2 regions of the Streptomyces sp. NPDC003247 genome follow, and region 1 is predicted to be linked to the other one. Evidence: predicted binding sites of a transcription regulator. Region 1 holds the regulator's gene; the other holds the start of a gene.

Region 1 (7,420 bases):
GATCTCGCCCTCGGCGGGGAGCGGGACGGTGGCCAGGGGCGCGCTGCGGTAGTCGCGGTCCTCGTGGAGCACGGCGGCGAAGTCGGCCCGCGCCAGAAGGTCCGCGACCTGCCGGGTGGTCGCCGCGTCGGCGACCTCGGGGAAGCGGACCCGGCGGGACTGCTTGCCGGCCTCGCGCGCGGTGGCCCGCCACTTGGCGAGCGCCTTCAGCCCGCGTTCGCCCTTCCACTGCGTGATGCAGCGGGAGGCCGCCCACGGCACGATCGCGTCGACGCCGGTCTCGGTCATCGTCTCGACGGCCAGTTCGCCCCGGTCGCCCTTGGGCAGTGCCTGCACGACGGTGATCCGCGGCGACTGGGGCGGCTCCTCCGCCACCTCGGTCAGACCGACCGTCAGCCGGTCCTTGCCCTCGGCGGCGAGGACCTCGCCGTGCGCCCAGCGGCCGGCCCCGTCGGTGAGGACGACCTCCTCGCCGGGCCGCAGCCGCTTCACCGACACGGCGTGCCGGCCCTCGGGCCCGTCCAGGACGAACTCGGCCGGTGCGGGCGGCAGTTCCTCGACGACGAAGACGGGCGCGGTCATCGTCCGCCGCTCCCGTCGGCCGCGCCGGCCGCCATCGCCGCGCGTGCCGCGTCCAGTTCGGCCGCCAGCACCTCCACCAGCTGCCCGGCGGGCAGTTCGCGGGCCATGCGGTGGCCCTGCCCCGCCCACAGTGCCATGCCCTGCGCGTCGCCCGCCTTGGCGGCCGCCTTGCGCAGCGGCGACGTGAGGTGGTGGACCTCCGGGTAGGCGGCGGGCGCGTACGGGCCGTGCTCGCGCAGGAAGCGGTTGACCAGACCGCGGGCCGGGCGGCCGGAGAAGGCGCGGGTCAGCGCGGTGCGGACGAACAGGGGGTTCGTCAGCGCCTGCTTGTGCACGGCGGCGGCGCCGGACTCGGGGGTGGCGAGGAAGGCCGTGCCCAGCTGGGCGGCGCTCGCGCCGGCCGCGAGGACCGCGGCGATCTGGCTGCCCCGCATGATGCCGCCGGCCGCCACCAGCGGCAGCCGCACGGCCTCGCGGACCTGGGCGGTCAGGGACAGCAGACCGATGCCGGAGCCGTCGTTCTCCGGGGCGTCGCGGTGGGTGCCCTGATGGCCGCCGGCCTCCACGCCCTGCACGATCACCGCGTCCGCGCCCGCCCGTTCCACGGCCACGGCCTCCTCGGCGGTGGTCGCGGTGACCAGCGTGAACGTTCCGGCGCGGCGCAGCGAGGCCAGCACCTCCGGGGTGGGCACGCCGAAGTGGAACGACACCACCGGCACCGGGTTGTCCAGCAGCACCGCGATCTTCGCGTCGTAGCCGTCGTCCCGGCCGCTGTCCGGGTCGCCCAGTTCCGTCGCGTACCAGGAGGACTCGCCGGCCAGCTGGTGGGCGTAGACCTCGACGGCGCCGGTCTCCGCGTAGGGGGGCTGCGGCATGAAGACGTTCATGCCGAAGGGGCGGGCGGTCAGCCCCCGCATCTGCTTGATCTCCTGGTACATGCCGTCGGCGGTCTTGTACCCGGCGGCCAGGAACCCGAGCCCGCCGGCCTCGGACACGGCGGCGGCGAGCTGCGGAACGGAGACGCCGCCCGCCATGGGCGCCTGCACGATCGGGTACGGGAAGAGATCGGTCAGTGCGGAGGACATGACGGCATGTTGTCACGTCCCCCGGACAAGTCCGAATCGGCCTTCCCCACGGCACCTCTTCAGCAGGGGCCGCACAGTCAGCCCGTCCGGCGCTTGAGGACGAGGCCCGTCCAGGGCCGAAACGGGGGCCCGGGGGCAGAGCCCCCGGAGACGATGGGGGAGGGAAGGGGCGGCGGGGGCGGAACACCCCCGACGCCCACCACCCGTCACCGCCCGTTGAACGCCGTCACCGCCCGTTGAACGCGTCCTTCAGCCGCGAGAACAGCCCCTGCTGCCCCGGCTGGAACTGCCCCTGCGGCCGCTCCTCCCCCCGCAGCTTGGACAGCTCGCGCAGCAGCCGCTCCTGCTCCGGGTCCAGCTTCGTCGGCGTCTGCACCTCGACGTGCACGATGAGGTCCCCGCGGCCGCCGCCGCGCAGATGCGTGACGCCGCGCCCGTGCAGCGGGATCGACTGGCCGGACTGGGTGCCGGGCCGGATGTCGACCTCCTCCAGGCCGTCCAGCGTCTCCAGCGGCACCTTGGTGCCGAGGGCCGCCGCGGTCATCGGGATCGTCACCGTGCAGTGCAGGTCGTCGCCGCGCCGCTGGAAGGTGTGGTGCGGCAGCTCGTGGATCTCGACGTACAGGTCACCGGCGGGTCCGCCGCCCGGGCCGACCTCGCCCTCGCCGGCGAGCTGGATGCGGGTGCCGTTGTCGACACCGGCCGGGATCTTGACCGTGAGGGTGCGCCGCGACCGGACGCGTCCGTCGCCGGCGCACTCCGGGCAGGGCGTGGGGACCACGGTGCCGAAGCCCTGGCACTGCGGGCAGGGGCGCGAGGTCATGACCTGGCCCAGGAAGGACCGCGTCACCTGCGACACCTCACCGCGTCCGCGGCACATGTCGCACGTCTGGGCGGTGGTGCCCGGCGCGGCGCCCTCGCCGCTGCAGGTGGAGCAGACGATGGCCGTGTCGACCTGGATGTCCTTGGTCGTGCCGAAGGCCGCCTCGTCGAGTTCGACCTCCAGCCGGATCATCGCGTCCTGGCCCCGGCGGGTGCGCGAGCGCGGGCCGCGCTGGGACGCCGTGCCGAAGAACGCGTCCATGATGTCGGAGAAGTTGCCGAAGCCGCCGGCGCCGAAGCCGCCCGCGCCACCGCCGCCCGCCTGCGAGAGGGGGTCGCCGCCGAGGTCGTAGACCTGCTTCTTCTGCGGGTCCGAGAGCACCTCGTAGGCGGCGTTGATCTCCTTGAACCGCTCCTGGGTCTTCGGATCGGGGTTGACGTCCGGGTGCAGCTCGCGTGCGAGCCGCCGGAAGGCCTTCTTGATCTCTTCCTGCGACGCGTCGCGGCGCACGCCGAGAACGGCGTAGTAGTCCGTGGCCACTTACGACTCCGCCAGGATCTGTCCGACGTACCGTGCCACTGCGCGTACCGCTCCCATCGTTCCCGGGTAATCCATGCGGGTCGGTCCGACCACGCCGAGCTTGGCGACTGCCTCGCCGCCCGAACCGTAGCCGACCGACACCACGGAAGTGGAGTTGAGTCCCTCGTAGGCGTTCTCGTGGCCGATGCGCACGGTCATGCCCGAATCGCCCGCCTCGCCCAGGAGTTTGAGGAGCACGACCTGCTCCTCCAGGGCCTCCAGGACGGGCCGGATGGTGAGGGGAAAGTCATGTCCGAAGCGGGTGAGATTGGCGGTGCCGCCGATCATCAGCCGCTCCTCGTTCTCCTCGACGAGGGTCTCCAGCAGGGTGGAGAGCACCGTCGAGACCGTGCCGCGGTCCTCCGCCTCGAAGGCGTCGGGCAGGTCCTCCACCAGCCGCGGCACGTCCGCGAAGCGGCGGCCCGCGACCCGGCTGTTCAGCCGCGCCCGCAGGTCCGCCAGCGAGGACTCGCCGAACGGTGCCGGGCAGTCCACCATCCGCTGCTCGACCCGGCCGGTGTCCGTGATGAGCACGAGCATCAGCCGGGCGGGCGCGAGCGACAGCAGTTCCACGTGCCGCACGGTGGACCGGGTCAGGGACGGGTACTGCACGACGGCGACCTGCCGGGTGAGCTGCGCGAGCAGCCGTACCGTGCGGGCCACGACGTCGTCGAGGTCGACGGCGCCGTCGAGGAAGTTCTGGATGGCCCGCCGCTCGGGGGCCGTCATCGGCTTGACGCCGGCCAGCTTGTCGACGAACAGCCGGTAGCCCTTGTCGGTGGGGATGCGCCCGGCACTGGTGTGCGGCTGGGCGATGAACCCCTCGTCCTCCAGGGCCGCCATGTCGTTGCGGACCGTCGCCGGGGAGACGCCGAGGTTGTGCCGCTCGGTGAGCGCCTTGGAACCGACCGGCTCCTCGGTGCCCACGTAGTCCTGGACGATGGCCTGCAGTACCTGGAGCCTTCGTTCACTCAGCATCGCGCGCACACCTCCAGTCGATCGTCCCTGGCGCTCTGCCTGGCACTCTTCACTTCCGAGTGCCAGCGTTCCCCGGCCCAGTGTACGGCGGTGGGGTACACCCGCGGCAAGGTCGGTTCCGTGGCGGCTCTCACGGGCGGGCCGTCACCGCTAGCGTCGCGGTATGACGGTGACTTGGGAAGAGCTGGGGTGGGAGCGGGTCGCGGCCGGGGTCGGGCGGTGCCGGCTGCCGGGCTGGGACTGCACGGCGGGGCTGGTCGTCGGGGCCGGCGCGGCCCTGGTGGTCGACGCGGGGTCGAGCCTCGCGGAGGGGGCCCGGCTGCGGATGCGGGCGGAGGAACTGGCCGGCGGGCGTGTGACCCATCTCGCGCTCACCCATCCCCACTTCGACCACGTCTTCGGGGCGGCGGCGTTCGCGGGCGCGGAGGTGTACGCGGCGGTGGGCGCGGAGACGGTGCTGACCCGGCGGGGGCGCGGGGCCGAGGAGCTCCGGGCGGACGCGGTGCGCAACGGGCTCGACGAGACGGCGGCGGCGGAGGCCGTGGACACGCTCGTACGCCCCCGCCACCTGGTCTCCGGGGAGTGGACGCTCGACCTGGGCGGTGGCCGGCAGGTGCTGCTGGCGAACCTGTCTCCCGGGCACACGGCCCACGATCTGGCGGTCCTGGTGCCGGGCTCGCCGGAGGTGGTGTTCTGCGGCGACCTGGTCGAGGAGTCCGGCGATCCGCAGGCCGGCCCGGACGCCGTGCCGTCCCACTGGCCGGCCGCCCTGGACCGGCTGCTGGACCTCGGCGGGGCGGACGCCCTGTACGTGCCCGGTCACGGGGCGGTGGTGGACGCGGGGTTCGTGCGGCGGCAGCGGGACGAGCTGGCGGCGCGTTTCGGCGTGTCGTGAGCCGTCGGGGGCACTTCGGGGCGCGGCTTCTCCTATCGTCATCCGAATGCGCCCACCCGTCTCCCGCCACCGCCCTTCCCACGAGGGCCCTACGGGCCCGCGCCCTCGTACGTACTCCGCCGATCTGACCCCTCCCTGGAAGAAGCAGCAGCCGGTCCCCGAGGTCGCGGCGGAGCCCGGCCTGGTGGTGGAGGAGCCCGGCACCGGTTTCTGCGGCGCGGTGATCCGCTGCGAGGCGGGCACGGTCACCCTGGAGGACCGCTTCGGCAAGCACCGGGTGTTCCCGCTGGAGCCGCGGGGCTTCCTGCTGGAGGGCAGGGTGGTGACCCTCGTGCGGCCCGCCTCCGGGCCCGTACGCCCCACCCGCACCGCGTCCGGTTCGGTCGCCGTGCCCGGCGCCCGTGCCCGGGTGGCCCGCGCCGGCCGCATCTACGTCGAGGGCCGGCACGACGCCGAGCTGGTCGAGAAGGTGTGGGGCGACGACCTGCGGATCGAGGGCGTGGTCGTGGAGTACCTGGAAGGCGTGGACGACCTGCCGTCGATCGTGGCGGAGTTCGCGCCGGGGCCGGACGCGCGGCTGGGCGTGCTGGTGGACCACCTGGTGCCGGGTACGAAGGAGTGGCGGATCGCCCAGTCGGTGACCAGCGAGCACGCGCTCGTGGTCGGCCACCCGTACATCGACGTCTGGGAGGCGGTGAAGCCGTCGTCGCTGGGGATCGCGGCCTGGCCGCGCGTGCCGCACGGGCAGGACTGGAAGACGGGGGTGTGCCGGGCGCTGGGGTGGCCGTCGGAGAACACCGGGGCGGTGTGGCAGGCGATCCTGAAGCGGGTGGGGTCCTACAAGGACCTGGAGCCGGAGCTGCTGGGGCGGGTGGAGGAACTGATCGACTTCGTCACGGCAGGTGGTGACGCCGGACTCCGGTAAGGGTTCCGAACTCGCTGGTGTCCAGTTCGAGGCCGAGCGGTTCCAGCGGAAGAGGGTCACCGAACTTCGTGATGCGCTGCGCTCGATAGTCAGCGATCTCGCCCACACCGACGGGTTCGCTGAGCAGAACGCAGTGCGCGACGATCGGATCGATGATCAAATAAGCGGGAATCTTGCCCGCCGCGTAGATGGACCGCTTGACCCCGTAGTCCCGGTCGACGCTCGTCTTGGACACCACCTCGACCACCAACGTGATCAACTGGGACGGCAGCAGACGCCCCGAGCCCGGGGCAACACCTCGTTCCAGCACCAACAGGTCCGGCACCGGCTCACTGGCCTCGTCGAGGATGTCCACATCCGTCGTCTGGAGCCGTTCCCAGTGCTTGCGCGGGATCTGGTCCTGGACATCCGCCACGATCCGGTTGTGCACCAGATCGGGAGTGGCCATCATCACGATTTCCCCCCGGAGAAGCTCGACCTTGACGCCCTCCGGAGGCTCGAACTCCTCGAAGAACCTGGTCATCCCGCGCTCGTCCACAGCGGTCATCTCCGTGGCCCTCCACATCCGCCGCGTCCTTTTGGCGGCAGCCTACGAACCAGGTTAGGGACCGAACCCCCGTTCCGCAGGGATTCACTCGCCGGGGTGATCAGTCCACCAGGTCCCGCACCACCGCGTCCGCCAGCAGTCGCCCCCGCAGGGTCAGCACCGCGTGCCCCTCCCCGAACGGGCCCTCCTGGAGCAGCCCGTCCGCCAGCGCCCGGCGTGCCGCCGCGAGGCCCGCCTCCCGCAGCAGCGACAGCGGCACGCCCTCCCGGAGCCGCAGCTCCAGCAGGATCCGCTCCACCCTGCGGTCCTCGTCCGACAGCAGCTCCCGTCCGGCGCCCGGCGACCGTCCGTCCGCCAGCGCCGCCGCGTACGCGCCCGGATGCTTCACGTTCCACCAGCGCACGCCGCCGACGTGGCTGTGCGCGCCGGGGCCCGCGCCCCACCAGTCGGCGCCCCGCCAGTACAGCTCGTTGTGCAGGCAGCGGCCCGCTTCCGAGGTGGCCCAGTTGGACACCTCGTACCAGTCGTAGCCCGCGGCCGACAGGGTCTCCTCGGCGATCAGGTAGCGGTCGGCGTGCACGTCGTCGTCCGTCATCGGGACCTCGCCGCGGCGGATGCGGCGGGCGAGCTGGGTGCCTTCCTCGACGATCAGGGCGTACGCGGAGACGTGGTCGGGACCGGCGCCGAGGGCCGCCTCCAGGGAGGCCCGCCAGTCGTCGTCGGACTCCCCCGGGGTGCCGTAGATCAGGTCCAGGTTGACGTGCTCGAAGCCGGCCCCGCGGGCCTCCGCGACACAGGCCTCGGGCCGTCCGGGCGTGTGGGTGCGGTCCAGCACCTTCAGCACGTGCTGCCTGGCGCTCTGCATGCCGAAGGAGATCCGGTTGAAGCCGCCCCGGCGGAGGGTGTCCAGGTAGGCCGGGTCGACCGACTCCGGGTTCGCCTCCGTCGTGACCTCCGCGTCGGCCGCGAGCCCGAACTCGTCCCGGATCGCGCCCAGCATCCGCAC
Region 2 (7,420 bases), on a different contig from region 1:
GAAGCCGAGCCGGTCCGCGCCGAGCATGCCCCGCAGCAACTGGACGCGGATGTCGCCGGGGAGCAGCCCGAAGTAGTCCACCGGCGCCCACGGCGTGTGCGAGAAGTGGCCGATGCGCAGGTCGGGGCGGAGCTCGCGGAGCATCCCCGGCACCAGGCACAGGTGGTAGTCCTGGACGAGGACCGCGGCCCCCTGCGCCGCCTCCTCCGCCAGCGCCTCGGCGAAGGCGCGGTTGTACGTCTCGTACGAGGCCCACTGGCGCCGGAACTCCGCGTCGAAGACCGGCTCCAGCGGGGTCTGGTACAGCAGGTGGTGGACGAACCACAGCACCGAGTTGGCGATGCCGTTGTACGCGTCGGCGTGCACGTCGGCCGGGACGGGCAGCATGCGCACGCCGTCCTCGCCGACCCCGCGCCGGACCGCCTCCCGGTCGCCGTCGGACAGCGCCGAGCACACCCACAGGGCGCCCGCGTCCGGGCCGATCGCCGACAGCCCGGAGACCAGCCCGCCGCCGCCGCGTCTGGCGTGCAGCGAGCCGTCCTCGCCGACGGTGTACGAGACCGGGCCGCGGTTGGACGCGACCAGCACCTGAGCACCCTGAGCAGCAGCACCGTGCGTGGAAGCCATACGCCTCAACCTAGCCCGGACCCGATCCGCTCAAACGTACGGACACGGGGCGTGAACCGGCCGTGTCCGGCCGTATACGGCGCGTCCGCCGGGGCGTCGCCGCCGGGTCACGCGACCTTGCGGGTCGCGTACTCGGCGATCTCCGCCATCGGCGGCCGCTCCTCCGTGTCGACCGAGTAGGTGCGCGGCTCGAAGCCGTCCGCGCCCCGCTCGAACTGGGTCAGGGACGGGCGGACGAGATGCCCGCGGGCCAGCCGCAGCTGCGCCGTGCGGTAGATCGCCGCGGCCATCCGGCCGAGCGCCTGCCCGTCCTGGTGGCGGTGCTTGCGCACCCCGACGTCGACCTGGGCCAGCGCGTCCAGGCCCACCAGGTGCAGGGCGTCGACCAGCATGCCCAGCTCCACGCCGTACCCGACGGGGAAGGGCAGCTGCTCCAGCAGGCGGCGGCGGGCCGCGTACTCGCCGCCCAGCGGCTGCACGAACCCCGCGAGCTGCGGCCAGTGCATGTTGAGCAGCGGGCGGGCCATCAGCTCCGTCACCCGGCCGCCCTGGCCGGCGCCGCCGGCCAGCGGGCGGTCGTACATGGCCTTGACCAGGTCGACGCCCGGATCGGTGAGCAGCGGGCCCACGATGCCCGAGACGAAGTCGGAGGAGAACTCCTTCAGGTCGGCGTCGACGAAACAGACGATGTCCCCGGTGGTGACCAGCAGCGAGCGCCACAGGACCTCGCCCTTGCCGGGCACGGCCGGGAGACGGGGCAGGATCGTGTCCCGGTGGACGACCCGGGCCCCGGCCGCCGCGGCCACCTCGGAGGTGCGGTCGGTCGATCCCGAGTCGACGACGACGATCTCGTCGACCAGCGGGACCTGGTGCATGAGGTCGTGGCGGACGACGGAGACGATGTCGCCGACCGTCTCCTCCTCGTTCAGCGCGGGCAGCACGACGGACACCGTCTGGCCCGAGGCGCGCTTGGCGGCCAGGATCCGGTGCAGCGGGCGATCGGTCACGGACCAGGAGCGGGCGGCCAGCCAGCGCTCGACTTCTTCCAGCACGGTCTGCGGCTCCTCACTGTCGTGATCACACCAGGTACACGCGAGGTGACAGTGTGATCCATCTCGCGGTTCGGACGGTCTCACTCAACTGTCCTGGCCTTCGGTTACAGTCTTGAACAACGCGGATGACCATCGCATGTCCGGGGTCGCCCGCGCTCACAACCACATACCGCTCATCCAGAGGGGCAGAGGGACACGGCCCGATGAAGCCCCGGCAACCCTCCAGCCGGTCTCGTACGGATCGCTGCCACAGGCAGTCGACGATCCCCGCGAGGCTCCCGGCTCGGGAAGGTGCCAATTCCGTCTCACGGCGAGATGCGTCGTGGGGAAGATGAGGAGAAAGGGCCTCGCCTCACATGGCTGCGCAGACAGTTGCAAGCACCACCCCCTCCGTCACCGCCCCCTCCGGCACCACCCCCTCCGTCGACCTCGGTCCGGCCGCGGCGCTCTCCTGTCGCGAGTGCGGTCACCGCGTGCCGCTCGGCCCGGTCTTCGCCTGCGAGGAGTGTTTCGGCCCGCTCGAGATCGCCTACGACTTCTCCGGATACGACCCGGAGGAACTCCGCAAGCGCATCGAGGCGGGCCCCGCGAACATCTGGCGCTACGCCCCGCTGCTGCCCGTCCCGGCCGACGTGGCGGACAAGCCGAACATCAACCCCGGCTGGACCAAGCTCGTCCAGGCCGACAACCTGGCGCGTGAGCTGGGCGTCGAGGCCGGGAAGCTCTTCGTCAAGGACGACTCCGGCAACCCGACGCACTCCTTCAAGGACCGCGTCGTCGCCCAGGCCCTGGAGGCCGCCCGCGCCTTCGGCTTCACCACCCTCTCCTGCTCCTCCACCGGCAACCTGGCCGGCGCCGTCGGCGCCGCGGCCGCCCGCGCCGGCTTCCGCTCCTGCGTGTTCATCCCGCACGACCTGGAGCAGGGCAAGGTCGTCATGGCCGCGGTCTACGGCGGCGAACTCGTCGGCATCGAGGGCAACTACGACGACGTCAACCGCTTCTGCTCCGAGCTCATCGGCGACCCGGCGGGCGAGGGCTGGGGCTTCGTCAACGTCAACCTGCGGCCCTACTACGCCGAGGGCTCCAAGACGCTCGCGTACGAGATCTGCGAGCAGCTCGGCTGGCGGCTCCCGGACCAGATCGTGGTGCCGATCGCCTCCGGCTCGCAGCTCACGAAGATCGACAAGGGGCTCCAGGAGCTGATCAAGCTCGGTCTGGTCGAGGACCGGCCGTACAAGATCTTCGGTGCGCAGGCCGAGGGCTGCTCCCCGGTGTCCGTGGCCTTCAAGGCCGGCCACGACGTGGTCCGCCCGCAGAAGCCGAACACCATCGCCAAGTCACTCGCCATCGGCAACCCGGCCGACGGCCCCTACGTCCTCGACATCGCGCGCCGCACGGGCGGTGCGGTGGAGGACGTGAACGACGAGCAGGTGGTCGACGCGATCAAGCTGCTGGCGCGGACCGAGGGCGTCTTCGCCGAGACGGCGGGCGGTGTGACGGTCGGCGTCACCAAGAAGCTGATCGAGGCCGGTCTGCTGGACCCGACGCTGACGACCGTCGTGCTCAACACCGGAGACGGCCTCAAGACGCTGGACGCGGTCGCCGGGACCGGGCTGACGGCCACCATCCGCCCGAACCTCGAGTCGTTCCACGAGGCCGGTCTCGCCTGAGAGAGGCCGTTGTTCGTCTGCGGGCCGCGGGGGCTGGTCGCGCAGTTCCCCGCGCCCCGCAGGGCGCCTACCCGTCCGGAGGAAACACCGTGAGCGTCACCGTCCGCATCCCCACCATCCTGCGCACCTACACGGGCGGTCAGGCCGAGGTCGCCGCCGAGGGCGCGAACCTCGCCGAGGTCATCGCCGACCTGGAGAAGAACCACACCGGTATCGCCGCGCGCGTCCTGGACGACCAGGGCAAGCTGCGCCGGTTCGTCAACGTGTACGTCAACGACGACGACGTGCGGTTCGAGCAGGGGCTGGAGACGGCGACCCCGGACGGCGCCGGCGTCTCGATCATCCCGGCCGTCGCCGGCGGCTGACACCCACTCCGTACCCACCGGTAGTAACCCTCGGTAACACCGATTACCCAGAGTTCATCGAATTGCCTCCTCCGTAAGAGAAGCGGAGGAGGCAATTCAATGTGGTTGAGCACGGTACAGTTGGGGAACGCGCTGCCCATCGCATGCCGAACGCATATGAGCCCGGACTTCACATGCGGTGAGAAGTAGCCAAAGTGTGCAGGTCTTTTGCGCCTTCTGTTCCCTTTATGTGGCCCGAATTGCCCTGAATTCGGGAGAATTCTCACCATATTCCGGACCGTCGACGTCCAGAATTCTCGTCCGATTGACCTGTTGCAGACGGCAGTGGGACAGATACATTCAGCCGCGGTCGACGCGTTCCGGCGCACGCCTCCAATCAACTGGGGGGTGAGGTCTGACCCGGATCCGCGAAGTGTGGATCTGTGCAAGGGCCAGTAATAGGGGAGTTAGGCATGGCTCAGGGCACCGTCAAGTGGTTCAACGCGGAGAAGGGGTACGGCTTCATCGCGGTCGACGGTGGTGCGGACGTCTTCGTCCACTACAGCGCGATTCAGATGGACGGCTACCGCACCCTGGAAGAGGGCCAGCGGGTCGAGTTCGAGATCTCGCAGGGTCAGAAGGGCCCGCAGGCCGACATGGTTCGCGTCACCGCCTGAACGATTTTCAACGTTTTCCAGCGAAGGGCCCGCACCCCGACGGGGGCGCGGGCCCTTCGTGCTGCCCGGCGCCGCCCGCGCCGCGCCGGGGCACCCCGGGGGCCTTTGGTGGCCCGGGACGGCGGGATGCTCCGGGCCCCCGGGAGCCCGCGCCGCCGGGGCGGTGCAGGCGCCTTCGTCCGGTTCGCCCCGGGGCCGATCCCCCCGAGGCGCTTGCACTCGGCATGCCCGAGTGCTAATCATTGGCGTTAGCACTCTGAAGGTGAGAGTGACAACGAAGGACCGGGTCGGTGAGGCCCGCAGGCCGGGTGGGGAAGGAACCACGAGGCAGGCGAGCCGTCCGTCGCGGGCGCGGGCGCGGTCCGAAGGAATCACCCCCAGTCCTGGAGGGACCACTTCACATGGCCAAGATCATCGCGTTCGACGAGGAGGCGCGGCGCGGCCTCGAGCGCGGCATGAACCAGCTCGCGGACGCCGTGAAGGTGACGCTCGGCCCCAAGGGCCGCAACGTCGTCCTCGAGAAGAAGTGGGGCGCGCCCACGATCACCAACGACGGTGTCTCCATCGCCAAGGAGATCGAGCTCGAGGACCCGTACGAGAAGATCGGCGCCGAGCTGGTCAAGGAAGTCGCCAAGAAGACGGACGACGTCGCCGGTGACGGTACGACCACCGCGACCGTTCTCGCCCAGGCCCTGGTCAAGGAGGGTCTGCGCAACGTCGCCGCCGGTGCCAACCCGATGGCCCTGAAGCGCGGTATCGAGAAGGCCGTCGAGGCCGTCTCCGCCGCCCTGCTGGAGCAGGCGAAGGACGTCGAGACCAAGGAGCAGATCGCCTCCACGGCCTCCATCTCCGCCGCCGACACCCAGATCGGCGAGCTCATCGCCGAGGCCATGGACAAGGTCGGCAAGGAAGGCGTCATCACCGTCGAGGAGTCCCAGACCTTCGGTCTGGAGCTGGAGCTCACCGAGGGTATGCGCTTCGACAAGGGCTACATCTCGGCGTACTTCGCCACCGACATGGAGCGTATGGAGGCCGTCCTCGACGACCCGTACATCCTGATCGCGAACTCCAAGATCGCGAACGTCAAGGACCTGCTCCCGCTCCTGGAGAAGGTCATGCAGTCGGGCAAGCCGCTGCTGATCATCGCCGAGGACGTCGAGGGCGAGGCCCTGTCGACCCTGGTCGTCAACAAGATCCGCGGCACCTTCAAGTCCGTCGCGGTCAAGGCCCCGGGCTTCGGCGACCGCCGCAAGGCGATGCTGAACGACATCGCCATCCTCACCGGCGGCGAGGTCATCTCCGAGGAGGTCGGTCTCAAGCTCGAGAACACGACCGTCGACCTGCTGGGCAAGGCCCGCAAGGTCGTCATCACCAAGGACGAGACCACCATCGTCGACGGCGCCGGCTCCTCCGAGCAGGTCGCGGGCCGCGTGAACCAGATCCGCGCCGAGATCGAGAACAGCGACTCCGACTACGACCGCGAGAAGCTCCAGGAGCGCCTGGCCAAGCTCGCGGGCGGCGTGGCCGTCATCAAGGCCGGTGCCGCCACCGAGGTCGAGCTCAAGGAGCGCAAGCACCGCATCGAGGACGCCGTCCGCAACGCGAAGGCGGCCGTCGAGGAGGGCATCGTCGCCGGTGGTGGCGTGGCCCTGCTCCAGGCCTCCCAGGTCTTCGAGAAGCTGGAGCTCGAGGGCGACGAGGCCACCGGTGCCGCCGCCGTCAAGCTGGCGCTCGAGGCCCCGCTGAAGCAGATCGCGGTCAACGCCGGCCTCGAGGGCGGCGTCGTGGTGGAGAAGGTGCGCAACCTGACCCCGGGCCACGGCCTGAACGCCGCGACCGGCGAGTACGTCGACCTGGTCGCCGAGGGCATCATCGACCCGGCGAAGGTGACGCGCTCCGCGCTGCAGAACGCCGCGTCGATCGCCGCGCTGTTCCTCACCACCGAGGCCGTCATCGCCGACAAGCCGGAGAAGGCCGCTGCCCCGGCCGGCGGCGGCATGCCGGGCGGTGACATGGACTTCTGATCCTCCCGAGGATCGGACCCGTCCGCGGTACCGAGGGCGGCATCCCCTGTTCCGACAGGGGGTGCCGCCCTCGGGCGTTCCCGGGCGGGGGACGGGCCCGCCGTGCCTACCTTGCCCGCCGTGCCTACCTTGCTCGCCGGGGGCGGTGGGTGATCCCCCGTCAGTCCTGCCCCAGCGCCTTCCCGATCGTGTCGGGGACGTCGGTGGTGATGCCGTCCGCGTGCCAGTCGCGCAGGAGGCGGGCCGGCCCGGCGGTGTTCACCGTCCACGGCCACACCTTCAGCGGCCGGCCGTGCGGGCCCTTCAGTGCCTGCGCCTTGCGCACATAGCCCTGGGTGAGGGCCCGGTGGTCCGGGTTGATGACGTCCACGAACGTCGCGTACGCCGCCAGTTCGCCGGACGACGGGGTCTCGTCGCAGATGCCCAGCCTGATGTCGGGACGCCTGGCGCGGACCTCCTTCAGGGCGCCGGCCAGGAAACTGATCACGTAGAGGCGGTTGTCGACGTGGTGGGCGTCCAGCCAGCCCTTCCGTTCGAGGACCTTCAGGATGTCCCGGGTGACGCCGGGGAAGTTCCCCGGCCACTTCACCTCCAGCAGCAGCCCCTGGCCGTTGCGGTCGAGCCGGTCGAGCACCTGGCCGAGGGTGGGGATACGGGCCGACGCGTACGCGGTCCCCTTCCACTGGGGTGAGGCCCCCGCGCGGAGCCTGCCCAGTTCCGCCATGGTGAAGTCACCCACCTTCCAGGGGGAGCGGTGGGGGAAGACCGTGCGGACGTCGGTGGTGCGGACGAGGTCCTGGTCGTGCATGACGACCAGCACGCCGTCCTTGCTGCGCTGGATGTCCACTTCGACCCAGTCCACGCCCGCCCGGTCGGCCCGGTCGATGGCTTCCAGGGTGTTCTCCGGGGCGAGGCCGGCCGCGCCGCGGTGGCCGATGATCAGGGGCGTGGCCTGTGCCGCGGCGGCGGGCGCGGAGTGCGGGGAGGGCGCGAGGAGGGACACGGAGGACAGGGCGAGGGCGGCGG

What was found. The regulator HrcA, encoded in region 1, represses chaperone genes, less so after heat shock. The targets are predictions, from matches to a motif close to TTNGCACTCNGNNNNNCNGAGTGCNAA.
Region 2: the regulator HrcA is predicted to act here: its motif matches at 4,583-4,609, upstream of groL (chaperonin GroEL).

The regions. Positions count from the first base shown of each region.
Region 1 covers NZ_JBIAPF010000001.1:738,051-745,470, forward strand. The annotation lists gene ACFYWQ_RS03120 (16S rRNA (uracil(1498)-N(3))-methyltransferase) at 1-582, opposite strand, end outside; gene ACFYWQ_RS03125 (nitronate monooxygenase) at 579-1,667, opposite strand; gene dnaJ (molecular chaperone DnaJ) at 1,894-3,030, opposite strand; gene hrcA (heat-inducible transcriptional repressor HrcA) at 3,031-4,047, opposite strand; gene ACFYWQ_RS03140 (MBL fold metallo-hydrolase) at 4,211-4,942, shown strand; gene ACFYWQ_RS03145 (DUF3097 domain-containing protein) at 4,989-5,867, shown strand; gene ACFYWQ_RS03150 (Uma2 family endonuclease) at 5,836-6,414, opposite strand; gene hemW (radical SAM family heme chaperone HemW) at 6,515-7,420, opposite strand, start outside.
Region 2 covers NZ_JBIAPF010000011.1:138,693-146,112, forward strand. The annotation lists gene ACFYWQ_RS32285 (trehalose-6-phosphate synthase) at 1-627, opposite strand, end outside; gene ACFYWQ_RS32290 (glucosyl-3-phosphoglycerate synthase) at 735-1,679, opposite strand; SAM riboswitch class I at 1,850-2,017, shown strand; gene thrC (threonine synthase) at 2,036-3,349, shown strand; gene ACFYWQ_RS32300 (MoaD/ThiS family protein) at 3,439-3,714, shown strand; gene ACFYWQ_RS32305 (cold-shock protein) at 4,167-4,370, shown strand; gene groL (chaperonin GroEL) at 4,772-6,394, shown strand; gene ACFYWQ_RS32315 (glycerophosphodiester phosphodiesterase) at 6,555-7,420, opposite strand, start outside.